Regions from separate parts of the Colwellia sp. BRX10-4 genome, predicted to be linked through region 1. Evidence: predicted binding sites of a transcription regulator. Region 1 holds the regulator's gene; each other region holds the start of a gene.

Region 1 (3,222 bases):
AAATCTATAATCGAGACAAGTAAAACGTCATCAAAATTTTTTGTTTGTATCTGCAAGTGTTGTTGATAAAAGATTATTAGCCGTTATTTATTGGTGGGTCTGAGACAGAAGGCTATTTAATGAAATTATCCATCATCAGCACGTCGTTTTGTTTTTTGAATGTATGTAGTTACTGGCAAAGTTAGATAGATTAATGATTATCAATATCTACCAGACAACTAATATAAAATGTTAATATCGTATAGCTTCCTATAACTATCTAACGAGCCACGCGAGAAGCTTATCTAAATAATGGCATTACACTTGTTATTGCTTGAAGTATTGTTGGAGAAAAGCATTTTATATTTGTGGCAGCTGAAAATATATTGTTTAACATGATTAGAGTATCAATAATGAACGTTCAACATAAAAATGATGGAGCGCAGCTATGAATGAAAAAATTACAGCACTTAAGTCAGAATTAGCACTCCTTAAGGAACAATTTGCTAGAAAAATTACTGATGCAGAAATTCGTTTAAAAAATATGATTGAACAAGAAAGCCTAGATACTTCGGTTGAACGTGGCTATAAAATTCAAGCTTCTTTTGAAGAGCCCGTAGATTCTTTATCTAATGGTGAATGTGTAATTTTACTGCATGGGCTTGCACGTTCCGCTAACTCGATGAAAGCTATTGAAAAACGATTGTTAGCAGAAGGTTATTTTGTGATAAATATCAACTACCCTTCTAGGGATTATTCGATAGAAGAGTTGGCTGAAAAAGTGATTTCTAAAGCGCTATTAATTTGTGAAAATCGTCAAGTTAACTTTGTTACCCATTCAATGGGCGGTATATTAGTTCGCCAATATTTAAGTATGCACAAAATACCTAATTTACATAAAGTCGTGATGCTGGGCCCACCAAATAATGGCAGTGAAGTCGTTGATAAACTTAAAAATACACCTGGCTTTAGTTTTATAAATGGTGATGCGGGTATGCAATTAGGTACTGGCGAATTCAGTGTCCCTAGTAACCTTGGCAATGCTAATTTTGATTTGGGTGTTATTGCCGGTAATCAAAGTATTAATTGGATATTATCAACACTTATTCCTGATAAAGATGATGGTAAAGTTTCGGTTGCTAGTACCAAACTTGATGGTATGAATGATCACATTGAAATGGAAACGACCCATCCATTTATGATGAAAAACGAAAAAGTTATCGAACAAGTTATCCATTATCTAAAATCAGGGAGTTTTCAAAAATAATTCGGCTAGAAAACTTGCCTTTACTAATGACCTGTATATACTCACAGTAACAACTGTGTAAATTTACAGGCCCCCTATGCTAAATGAAATCAGCGAATTACGCCCTCTAACGAACCGACAACAACAAGTTTTTGATCTGATCAAAGACAAGATAAGCGATACGGGCATGCCACCAACGCGTGCTGAAATAGCCAAGTTTTTTGGCTTTAAATCAGCAAATGCAGCCGAGGAACATTTAAAAGCTTTGGCTAAAAAAGGCTATATAGAAATGTTACCAGGTACTTCTCGCGGCATTCGGTTGACTGAGAAGTTAATGGAAGAAGCCGGTTTACCGTTAATCGGCAGAGTTGCTGCAGGTGAACCTATTTTAGCTGCAGAGCATGTTGAAGATCATTATAAAGTAGACGGTAATTTGTTTCATCCAGCCGCTGATTACTTATTGAGAGTTAATGGCGAAAGCATGAAAAACATTGGCATACTTGATGGTGACTTGTTAGCAGTTCATCAAACGACCGATGTACAAAATGGCCAAGTAATTGTTGCTCGTGTCGAAGAAAATGTTACGGTTAAACGTTATAAAAGAGAAGGTAATATCGTTTACTTACATGCTGAAAATGATGATTTCTCTCCTATAAAAGTTGATTTGTCTGACCAAGAGTTTAATATTGAAGGGTTAGCTGTTGGCGTTATTCGCTCGGCAGACTGGATGTAATTAAGTTAATCTTTTTAATAAACTTAGTGGTAACGAACTAAGTCAATTTATCTAACAAATACGCTATTAAATAAGTCAAACCGATCCGTTAACTTTAGTCTATAACATAGGCTAAAGTTTGCTTTTATACCCTTTCGTATTCTTTTCATGCAAACCTTCCTCTTTCCTAAGAATAATTTTCATTCTAAACCCCATTCAAACAACTTTATCTTTTTCTGATTAAAAAATAACCACTATCAATTTTTGTAATACGCGTAGTTATACTTAGCTGTTTATTTTTAATACTACGGCTACAGCCCTTTGTTATTAGGCATTATTTTATATTAGAGTTGATACTCTATTGTTTTTATTGGTTTTTATTTTAAAATAGCTCGATTTTTAAATTGACCCAGATCAACTTTTAAGTAATTCTAGTTTGGAATGTGTACAAATATAAATATAAGGCGATGTTTTCGACGCTAACTGGTTGATAACAAAATCGCTAAGAAAATAATAAAAATCCGTACTAAAGGATGTGTTTTGTCCTAGGTATCAAGTTTTAAACTTTTATAGGGTGAAGGAGATGTCGTGTGAAAAGACGTAACCTAGGTTGGCTGTTGTTGGGGAGTGTTCTTTCCAGTTCAGCTTGGGCAGATATGCAATTAAATCTGACCAAGGGTGTAACAGAAGTAAGTAGAGATGTTTATGATCTACATATGCTCGCAATGTATATATGTGTAGCAATCGGTGTGGTTGTTTTTGGTGCTATGTTTTGGTCAATGGTTTTCCACCGAAAATCCAAAGGGGCTAAATCAGCAGATTTTCATGAAAGTACAAAAGTAGAGATTCTCTGGACAGCAATTCCCATTGTCATTCTTATCGCTATGGCTGTACCAGCAACGAAAACACTGATCGAAATGGAAAATAACGACGATTCTGACGTTACCATTCAGATCACAGGTTCTCAGTGGAAGTGGCATTATAAATATTTTGATCAAGATATTGAGTTCTACTCCGTTTTATCTACGCCAAGACCACAGTATGAGACACAAGAAGGTAAACACCTTAGTGTTGATGCCGGCGACAAAGTCAAAGGTGAAAATTATTTACTCGAAGTTGATAAACACCTTGTCATTCCAGTTAATAAGAAAGTAAGATTTTTAATCACTTCTGACGATGTTATTCATGCCTGGTGGGTACCTGCTTTTGCAGTAAAACAAGATGCTATCCCAGGATTTATTAATGAAGCATGGACAAAAGTTGACGAGCCTGGGCTATACCGAGG
Region 2 (3,222 bases), on a different contig from region 1:
ATACGTGATAATTCGCCACCAGAAGCAACTTTGTTCATTGCTTCTAATTTTTGACCTGGGTTAAGGCTAATAAGAAAGTTTATTTCATCAAGGCCAAACGGTGATAAAGCTTCAACATTAACTTGCTGTACCGATACGTCAAATATGCCGTTGTTCATATTGAGCTCTTTCATGCTCAGCGTGATTTTTTTACTGAGTTTTTTAGCCGACTTTACTCTTGATGTTGATAACGCCTGAGCAGATTGTTGGTAATGTACCTTAGCTTTTTCAATGTCTATGTATGCTGTATCTAGTCTTGAACCGTCTGAATTTATGACATGTAAGGCTTGTTTTATCTCTAAGTGTAACGTTGGCAAATGCTCGGGTGCCACTTGATGTTTCTTAGCGAGTTGAATAGCGAGCGAGTAGCGGTCTTCAATCATTTGATAAGCTTCTGGGTCGAGTTCAAGCTTGTCGTAGTAGTGCTTTAGCTCATCATTAGCATCTTCAACAAGAATAAGTGCTTCGCTCAAGGTGTTAGCAATATTTGCTAACTTAGGATCCATATGAACTAAATCATTCAATTGTTCGCAGTTGTTTCTTAGGCTGTCTGAAATATTATGATTTTCGTTTTCAGACAAAGTTTGCAATGCTTTTAAAGTGCCGGTCAATAATGACTGACCGTTACTATGACGCTTGTAATCACTTTCTAGAATTTGAAATTCACCCGTTTGTAGTGAAAATTCGTCTAGCTCGGTCACTTGGTATTGTAATAATTGCAGTTTTGCTTCGCGTTGTTCTTTACTTTCTTGTAACTGTTTTAGTTCTGTATTGAGATTTCGCCATTGCTGATAGTAATATTGAACGTCGTCTAATAAGTGCTGATGATCGGCATACTCATCAAGTATTTTTCGCTGTTGTGCCGGCTTAACAATGAGTTGGTGATCGTGTTGGCCATGAATACTTATTAAAAATTGTGCAATATCTTTAAGTTGGGCAAGCGGAACTTGGCTACCGTTAATGTAGGCCTTTGAGCGTCCTTCAGCTGATATTACTCGGCGTAAAATACATTCACAATCTAACTCAGCATCGTGTTCGTCTGTTAGGGAGAGGCCATTTTTTTTAAGCCATTTTTGTGCGGAAATGTTTTTGTTAATATCAAAGGTTGCGGCTAACTCTGCTTTTTTAGTATTGGGTCTTACAACATTAGTGAGCGCTCTATCGCCTAAACATAAACCTAAGGCATCAATAGCTATTGATTTACCCGCACCTGTTTCTCCGGTGATGGTTGTCATACCTTTGCGCCAATCTATATCTAGGGAGCGCACAATGGCGAAGTTTTGAATGTTAAGATGTAAAAGCATGAGAAACCAATTCACTGTATAAATATGTATACCTGTTAATTTATACAGTAAAGTGGTTTTGTGCAAGTGTTAATCGAATAAAAATTCAACAGCTTGAATTTGTTAAAAATTAATAAAGCTTATTGCCCCAACTTAATTTATTACGCAGTACATTAAAGTAGTCATGGTCTAGAGGATGAACTAATCTCAGCGTATATTCACTTTTTCTAATAATAACTTCATCACCTGGTAATACCGCTAAAATAACATGGCCATCACAACTTACTTGTAAGTTTTCATAGTTCTCATTGGCGAGTAATAATTTTATTTCACTATTGCCGTCGACGACTATGGGTCTACTGGTCAGGGTGTGTGGAAACATCGGCACCAACGATAAGGCATTTAAATTGGGTGTTAAAATTGGACCACCTGCCGACATTGAATAGGCGGTTGAGCCAGTAGGTGTTGACACGATTAAGCCGTCAGAGCGTTGGCTGAACATAAAGCTACCATCAATGTAAACTTCAAATTCAATCATGCTGGCTACTTTTCCTGCGTGTAGCACTGCTTCATTGACCGCACTGTTAGAGCTTTTCAATTTTCCGTGGCGATAAACTTCTGCCTCAATAATAAAACGTTGCTCAGCGCGCGACTCGCCACGTAAAATTTTCTCAAGTGGTTCAATTAATTCATCGGGCGATAAATCGGTAAGAAAGCCTAAGTTCCCTCTGTTTACACCAATAACACCGATATCAAAACATGATAGAACCCTTGCGGCACCTAACATATAACCATCACCGCCCACGACTATAGCCAGGTCAGCTTGTTCACCAATTTCTACTAGGGTACCAATCGTTAGATTATCGATATCGATTGATGGGCCAACTGAGCTTTCAATTAATACCTGATAGCCTTGACTGGTAAGGAATTGATAGAGCGCTGTTATTGTTGCGCTGGCTCCTTCGTGATTTGGTTTGCCTATTAAACCTATAGTGTTATAAATTTTGCTCATGTCTACGCAGTAAGTTGTTTGTATCTTAGGATTAATAATAGTTTCGCTGTATTTTCATGGCTTGTAAAGTTGACTTTTTTATAAATTATTTACTGAGTAGCATTTTGATTAAATTTCCGCTTCAGCGAGATTTGAAAGATTTAGGGCTAAGGTATTAATTGAAGAGAATAGTTCTTCATTGTCAAAACTAATAACCTAGGCTGTAGGCCTTTTAAAATATAACTTTTGACGTTTTTTGGCGATTAGATACCTGCAGGTAATTGCTTTTATATAGAGTGACTTTATACAAAAAAATGATATTTTTCCTCAAAACACTGACAAGCGCTCAGTAACAACAAACTTAATTAAATTGGTATTTAAGCTTGAATCGTAGCAAGAAGTCCCCATAATTAGCGTTATCAGATTTATATAACCTTTATATTGTTAAATATATTATTAGTTTATTTTGGAGCTTTCATGACTAATGAGTCAACAGAAAACAAAAATACAGCTGAAGCATCAACAGAAGCTTTAACGCCCGAAGAAATTATGGCGCAAGAAATTATCGACCAAGCTGAAGAGCAAGTCGAAGTTCAACATATTCATGCCCATGAAGTGATTAGTGCCGAGCAAGAAAAGATTAACGAACTTGAGTTAAGCCTTTCTTCAGCGCAAACCACTATTGCAGATCAAAAAGACTCTGTAGTTCGTGCTAAAGCCGAAGTTGATAATATTCGCCGCCGTAGTGCACAAGACGTCGATAAAGCACGTAAATTTGCTTTAGAAAAATTCGCTGCTGAAATGTTAGTGTCAGTAGACAATTTAGAACGTGCTTTACAGAATATAGATAAAGAAGATGAAAACAATACCGGCATTATTGAAGGTCTTGAATTAACCCTACAAGGTTTA
Region 3 (3,222 bases), on a different contig from region 1:
CCACAAGCAGAGCGTTGGCTGTCAGCTAACTTGGATTATGAACCTGAGTAATTAATATAGCCATTATCAATTAGTTTATACGGCAACGGTCTTAAATCTCTATAAAGTAGGTTTAAGGCCGTTGTTCATTTTACGACTCAATATTAAGCGACGATATGCCCTGTGTTTCGTATTAAAAGGTTCTTTCGATAAACCAATAAATAGCGATAACGGCGATAAGCACACTTAACGGTATCACCACGTATTGTCTATATTGAGGTTTTTTAGCAAACCAGCGCGTCGCTAATAAAGCCAAGGCAATGACCGTTATTTGACCGAACTCAACGCCAATATTAAATGAAATCAAGCTACTGATATACTCACTCTTGGGTAAGCCCAGTTCAACAAGTACTGCTGCAAACCCTAAACCGTGCAGTAAACCAAAAGCAAAGATAATGGGTAAGCGCCACTTTGTCAGTTTGTGATAAAAAATATTCTCAATAGCCACGTAAGCAATTGATAAGGCAATAAGTGGCTCTACAATGCTGCTAGGAAGGTTGATAATACCAAAGATACCCAAAGCTAGCGTAATGGTATGGGCAAGCGTAAAGGCACTTACCTGCCAGAGCAGTGTCGATGTCTTAGTGGCTAATAAAAATAGCGCGAGTACAAAGAGAATATGATCAAGCCCTTGTGGCAGAATATGGACAAACCCCTGATAGATATACTCAACAATATTAAGCAGTTTAATTTCGGCTGTTGAAAGTTTACGTACACCACCCTTGATGTCATCAGTAGAAAAGTGATGGCTGTTCTGGCCGGATAGCACTAAAGATTTCTCTGAACGGCTAACTGTTAATAAGACATCCCCTAAAATAGGCGAAAATATCAAGGCTGCTTTTTTACTTTTTTGTGGCAATTGACCCTGCGAAAATAGCTTAATGATTTTATTTGGTGAGTCAGAGCCAAGTATTGCTTTTAATTCAAATACCGTTAGCCCTGAAAAAGGGGCAACAAGTACATTTTCTTCATCAATAATAAAAGCGCTTTGTTGATTTATCATTTGTAATATTTTTGAGAGTAATTGCTTTATTTCAATTAAAGAGAGGTTTTTCAGATAATTAATTAAATCTGCCTCATCTACTGATGATTTTTGATGACTTTTAATAACATGCAAAACATCAATATCGATACTAAGTTGGTAGTTATTCTCTACAAGTAAGTTTAGCTCTGCTTGGTTAGCTTCATTGGTGTGAGCATTCACTAGTGCAGGTGATAAAAGTAGTAATAGGGCAAAAGTTGTTTGTAAAAGGCGCGTAATCATAAAAGTAATATCAGCTAGTCATTGATAAAAAATAAAGCGACAAATTAACGTATTTAGTATGAAATTAACAGCGGTCAAATTATTATTTCAGTATTGAACTATTAACTTAAAAGTTTATACTGTGTTTGTATACAGTCTAGGTTGAGTTGTCCATAGCGAAAATATGCTTTATTTTTTCACAGCGAAATAAGGGACTTTTGATAAACATGATTACTATAATTAAAACATGACTAAAATATGACTCAAAGCCGAAAAATAATACATATAGATATGGACTGTTTCTATGCAGCTGTTGAAATGCGTGATAATGAGTCTTTACGTAATGTGCCACTTGCGGTCGGTGGTACAGGGCCCAGAAGCGTCTTGTGTACGTGTAATTACCAAGCAAGAAAATTTGGTGTTCGCTCGGCAATGCCAGCAATTAAGGCGATGCAACTTTGCCCTGAGCTAGTTATTGTTTCAGGAAGAATGGCTGTTTACCAAGAAGTTTCTGCACAAATAAGGGCGATATTTCAACGTTACACTCAGTTGATTGAACCATTGTCGCTTGATGAAGCTTTTCTAGATGTTACCAATAACAAAGAGTTTAACGGCAGTGCGACGCTTATTGCGGAGCAAATACGTCGTGATATTTTTAATGAGCTCAATCTAACCGCCTCGGCAGGTGTTGCCCCTAATAAATTTATCGCTAAAATTGCCAGTGATGAAAACAAACCTAATGGTCAATGCGTTGTTACACCCGCAGATGTTAGTGGTTTCGTTGAAAATTTACCGTTGAAAAAAATTCCGGGTATTGGCCCTAAAACCGCACAAAAGTTATTGGGTTACGGCTTTTCGTCATGTGCAGATATACGAGCAAGTTCTGTCGCCGTATTAACACCTATTGTCGGCAAGTTTGCGCCTGCATTGTACCAACGTAGTTTTGGTATTGATCATCGCCAATTAGAAACCGACAGAGTAAGAAAATCATTAGCGATAGAAACCACTTTTTCTCAAGATTTGTCTGGTGAAAAAGAGTGTGAAAGTGCCGTTGAGCTTTTATATGAGAAGCTTTTAGTGAGATTAGAAAAACATCAACATATGGTTATTAGTAAGCAAGGGATTAAACTTAAGTTTAATGACTTTACCCAAACAACAGTTGAACAGCAAAGCAGCCAATGTGATGAAAACACCTTTAAAAAATTACTGTTAAAAGCACTGCTGCGCAGCCAATCTAGGGGAATACGTTTAATAGGATTAACCCTAGGTTTTGCTGAGCATAATAATAAAGAAACACAGCAGCTTTGTTTTAGTTTATAACCGGTAGTGACTTGATCTGATGTCAGTAGCATTATTTTAGCTAATATTGTGCTTATTTGGGTTTAATGATTTCTTTAACCGCTAATTCTAATTTTGGATCGTCAATATTTGAGCCGGTTGATTTGAAAACAACTTGTCCACTTCTATTGATAAAAAAAGATGTTTTTATCGAATCGACACTTAAAATAATTTCTCCTGGTCAGTATGAGTTATTCTGTTTATAAAGCCTGTTTAAACTCATCGAATTATTTTTGCTTTCATGATGTACGGTTTGTGTGGTGCTGCAAGGTTCGTTGTTATTTTTACTCGACTTTTTCTTCTAAATGTTTATAAATTTAAATACCTCCTGTTTTTATTTAAAAAAAGCCCATCGTAGTAGATAGGCTTTAGATAGGTTTTAATTAGACTTTAGTTAAGAACACATATTATATTTATAAAACTATAAACCCAACACTTTTTTACCTTGCTTAAAGGTAATGTCAACGGGAATATTAGCCGCTTCAATACGCGCTAAGTCTTCTGCTAAATCGGCTTTAATGACACCGCTTTTTGCAACAAGTGCAGCTACACCCTCATAATCACCATTACCTTGTAGAGTTAAAATAAGCTCAGACAACGAA
Region 4 (3,222 bases), on a different contig from region 1:
CGTAATCCATAGTGATGATATAGAGCGGCATGAGCAGCCCAACAAGAAAACATTGTTGAAGTGACATTTTCTTCAGCCCAATCAAATATTTCACAAATTTTATCCCAGAAAGTTACTTTTTCGTATTCCATTAACGCCAATGGTGCACCGGTTATAATTAAGCCATCGTATTGAGTATTCTTAATGTCATCAAAGAGACGGTAAAAATCATCTAAGTGCTCTTTTGGCGTATGTTTGGATTCATTGGCGTGAATACGCACAAAATCGACATTTATTTGTAAAGGTGTATTAGACAATACCCGTAATATTTGAACTTCTGTTTCAATTTTATTAGGCATTAGATTGAGAATAGCCACTTTCATTGGGCGAATTTCTTGACTTGCCGCTCTACGCTCAGACATTACAAAAATATTTTCTTCACCTAAAATAGACAAAGCAGGTAATAAATCTGGAATTTTAATGGGCATAGCGTTTACCTAATCAAATAATGTCAAACAAGCATGAACACTTCGTTCTCTACTTTCATTTATTAACTTATATTCTGGCTACCAATCAACATACAGGTTTCGACTAACTCAAGCACTACGAATGATAACGGATATATAAATATTATCATTTTATGGTACGTGTATTTTTAGCTATGTCAACATCTAAACGTATAGACGTCTATAATGTTTTTTACGTTAATATTATTTGTCATCTATAGCCTTAGCGAGTAAATATTGGTGTAACTAGCCTAATAGAGTGTTACGTAGAAAAATGGGGAGGTATTCGGTCAGTAAATAGGCTATCAGCCTATTAAATAAAAATGAAACAAGAGAAAAAAATCATTAATTAAATATAAAAAAGCCACTGTAAATACAGTGGCTTAATAATAGTTTAAACTTTTAATGTTTATTCTACAGCTTCTTCTTCTTTATCTTCTTTAGGTGGTTTCTCACTTGCTCTTACACTTTTAATTAACAGTAAGTCGCGTAAACGCTTATCAAGCTCTTTTGCCATTGCAGGTTTTTCTGCTAAAGATTTAGCTGCATTTGCTTTACCTTGACCAATGCGATCGCCATTGTAGCTATACCAAGAACCAGCTTTTTCAACCATGTTATGCAAAACACCTAAATCAATTAATTCACCTAAGCTATTAATACCTTGGCCATATAAAATCTGAAATTCAGCTTGTTTAAAGGGAGGCGCTATTTTGTTTTTAACTACTTTTACGCGGGTTTCGTTACCAATAATTTCGTCGCCTGCTTTTACAGCACCAATACGTCGAATATCTAAACGAACAGAAGCATAAAATTTAAGTGCATTACCACCCGTTGTGGTTTCAGGGGAACCAAACATCACACCAATTTTCATACGAATTTGGTTAATAAAAATAATCATGGTATTTGATTTTTTCAGATTACCCGTTAACTTACGCATTGCTTGTGAGAGCATACGAGCTTGTAAACCCATATGCGAGTCGCCCATATCGCCTTCAATTTCAGCTTTGGGTGTAAGGGCAGCAACAGAATCGACAACAATAACGTCAATAGCACCTGAACGCGTTAGCATGTCACAAATCTCTAACGCTTGCTCACCGGTATCAGGCTGAGAAACAAGTAACTCATTAATATTAACACCTAGCTTTTCAGCATAAATTGGGTCTAATGCATGCTCGGCATCAACGAATGCACAAACTTTACCATTACGCTGAGCTTCAGCAATAACTTCAAGCGTTAACGTTGTTTTACCACTTGATTCAGGACCATAAATTTCAACAACACGCCCAAGTGGCAAGCCACCAGCACCTAATGCAACATCAAGCGCTAATGAACCTGTAGAAATGGTTTCAACATCCATGGTGTTGTTATCACCAAGCTTCATAATTGAGCCTTTACCAAATTGTCTTTCGATTTGACTTAATGCTGCTGCTAATGCTTTTTCTTTATCATCTTTCATATTTATTCCGCCGATGTTACTAAGATTTCGTTTGATGAGGCAAGTATACTGTATGATCATACAGTATCAAGCTTTTTTACAACTATTTTCATTTTATTATCAAAAAACAAAAAAATGTGACTTTTAAGTTATTGATAAATAATAAAATAACCAACAAAGATAACTTTCAACCATTGCTCACCAAAAAGTTACTATTTATATTGTTAGTATAAAATCATCACATAAATATTATCGTATTCAGTAAAAATTTTAGTTAAATAAATAGAGTCTAAATTTGCCAGTTATGACATAATTGCCACCTTACTCTTTCATTGAACTTATGAGTTACCGCATAGAAATGACGACAGCAAACTTAGACTTATCCTCACACACCCCTATGATGCGCCAGTACTTAACCATTAAAGCTGAGTTCCCTCATATTTTAATTTTTTATCGCATGGGTGACTTTTACGAATTATTTTTTGATGATGCAAAAAAAGCATCTGATTTGCTCGATATTTCATTAACCGCTCGCGGCAAGACAGGTGGCAATGCAATACCTATGGCGGGCGTTCCCTATCATGCGGTGGAGAATTATCTAGCAAAATTAGTACAACTGGGTGAATCTGTTGCCATTTGTGAACAAATTGGTGACCCAGCAACCAGCAAAGGCCCTGTTGAACGTAAAGTTGTTAGGGTTATTACTCCAGGTACGGTGAGTGATGAAGCATTATTACTTGATAAGCATGACAACCTAATTGTTGCGGTAAGTGAAGGTAATAATAAGTCATCGCAACGCTTTGGGCTGTCTTATCTTGATATGACCAGTGGCCGCTTTGTACTGACTGAGCCAAATACCATTGAACAGTTACAAGCTGAACTACAGCGTTTATCTCCTGCTGAATTACTATACAGTGAATCGTTCTCAGCGCCAGAGTTACTAAAAGGCTATCAAGGATTAAGAAGAAGACCTGAATGGGAGTTTGATTTAGACACAGCTACTAATTTACTCAATACACAATTTGGCACTAAAGAACTTTCTGGTTTTGGTGTTGGTGATAAATTATTAGGCTTAATGGCCGCTGGTTGTTTATTTCAATATGTAAAGGAATGTCAACGCAGTGCGCTTCCTCACATTCGAGCCATTATTTGTGAGTCTTCTGCTTCTGGTGTCATTTTAGATGCGGCAACTCGTCGTAATTTAGAACTCACGCAAAACTTACAAGGTGGCTTTGAAAATACTCTAGCATCGGTATTAGACAAGTCAGCGACACCAATGGGTTCTAGATTACTAAAACGTTG

Evidence for each region. The regulator LexA, encoded in region 1, represses DNA repair genes until DNA is damaged. The targets are predictions, from matches to a motif close to TACTGTATNNNNATACAGTA.
Region 2: recN (DNA repair protein RecN) is a predicted target of LexA. The motif match lies at 1,374-1,393, and genes of this name have one in related genera.
Region 3: dinB (DNA polymerase IV) is a predicted target of LexA. The motif match lies at 1,421-1,440, and genes of this name have one in related genera.
Region 4: recA (recombinase RecA) is a predicted target of LexA. The motif match lies at 1,988-2,007, and genes of this name have one in related genera.

Annotation. Positions count from the first base shown of each region.
Region 1 is NZ_JACGVZ010000007.1:26,490-29,711, forward strand. Features, by position in the region: gene H4J67_RS07775 (alpha/beta fold hydrolase) at 428-1,246, shown strand; gene lexA (transcriptional repressor LexA) at 1,323-1,958, shown strand; gene coxB (cytochrome c oxidase subunit II) at 2,528-3,222, shown strand, end outside.
Region 2 is NZ_JACGVZ010000029.1:2,853-6,074, reverse strand. Features, by position in the region: gene recN (DNA repair protein RecN) at 1-1,343, opposite strand, end outside; gene nadK (NAD(+) kinase) at 1,453-2,334, opposite strand; gene grpE (nucleotide exchange factor GrpE) at 2,791-3,222, shown strand, end outside.
Region 3 is NZ_JACGVZ010000001.1:507,484-510,705, forward strand. Features, by position in the region: gene metH (methionine synthase) at 1-51, shown strand, start outside; gene H4J67_RS02325 (HupE/UreJ family protein) at 173-1,303, opposite strand; gene dinB (DNA polymerase IV) at 1,541-2,602, shown strand; gene H4J67_RS02335 (dipeptidyl-peptidase 3 family protein) at 3,042-3,222, opposite strand, start outside.
Region 4 is NZ_JACGVZ010000001.1:500,074-503,295, reverse strand. Features, by position in the region: gene metA (homoserine O-succinyltransferase) at 1-467, opposite strand, end outside; gene recA (recombinase RecA) at 895-1,941, opposite strand; gene mutS (DNA mismatch repair protein MutS) at 2,279-3,222, shown strand, end outside.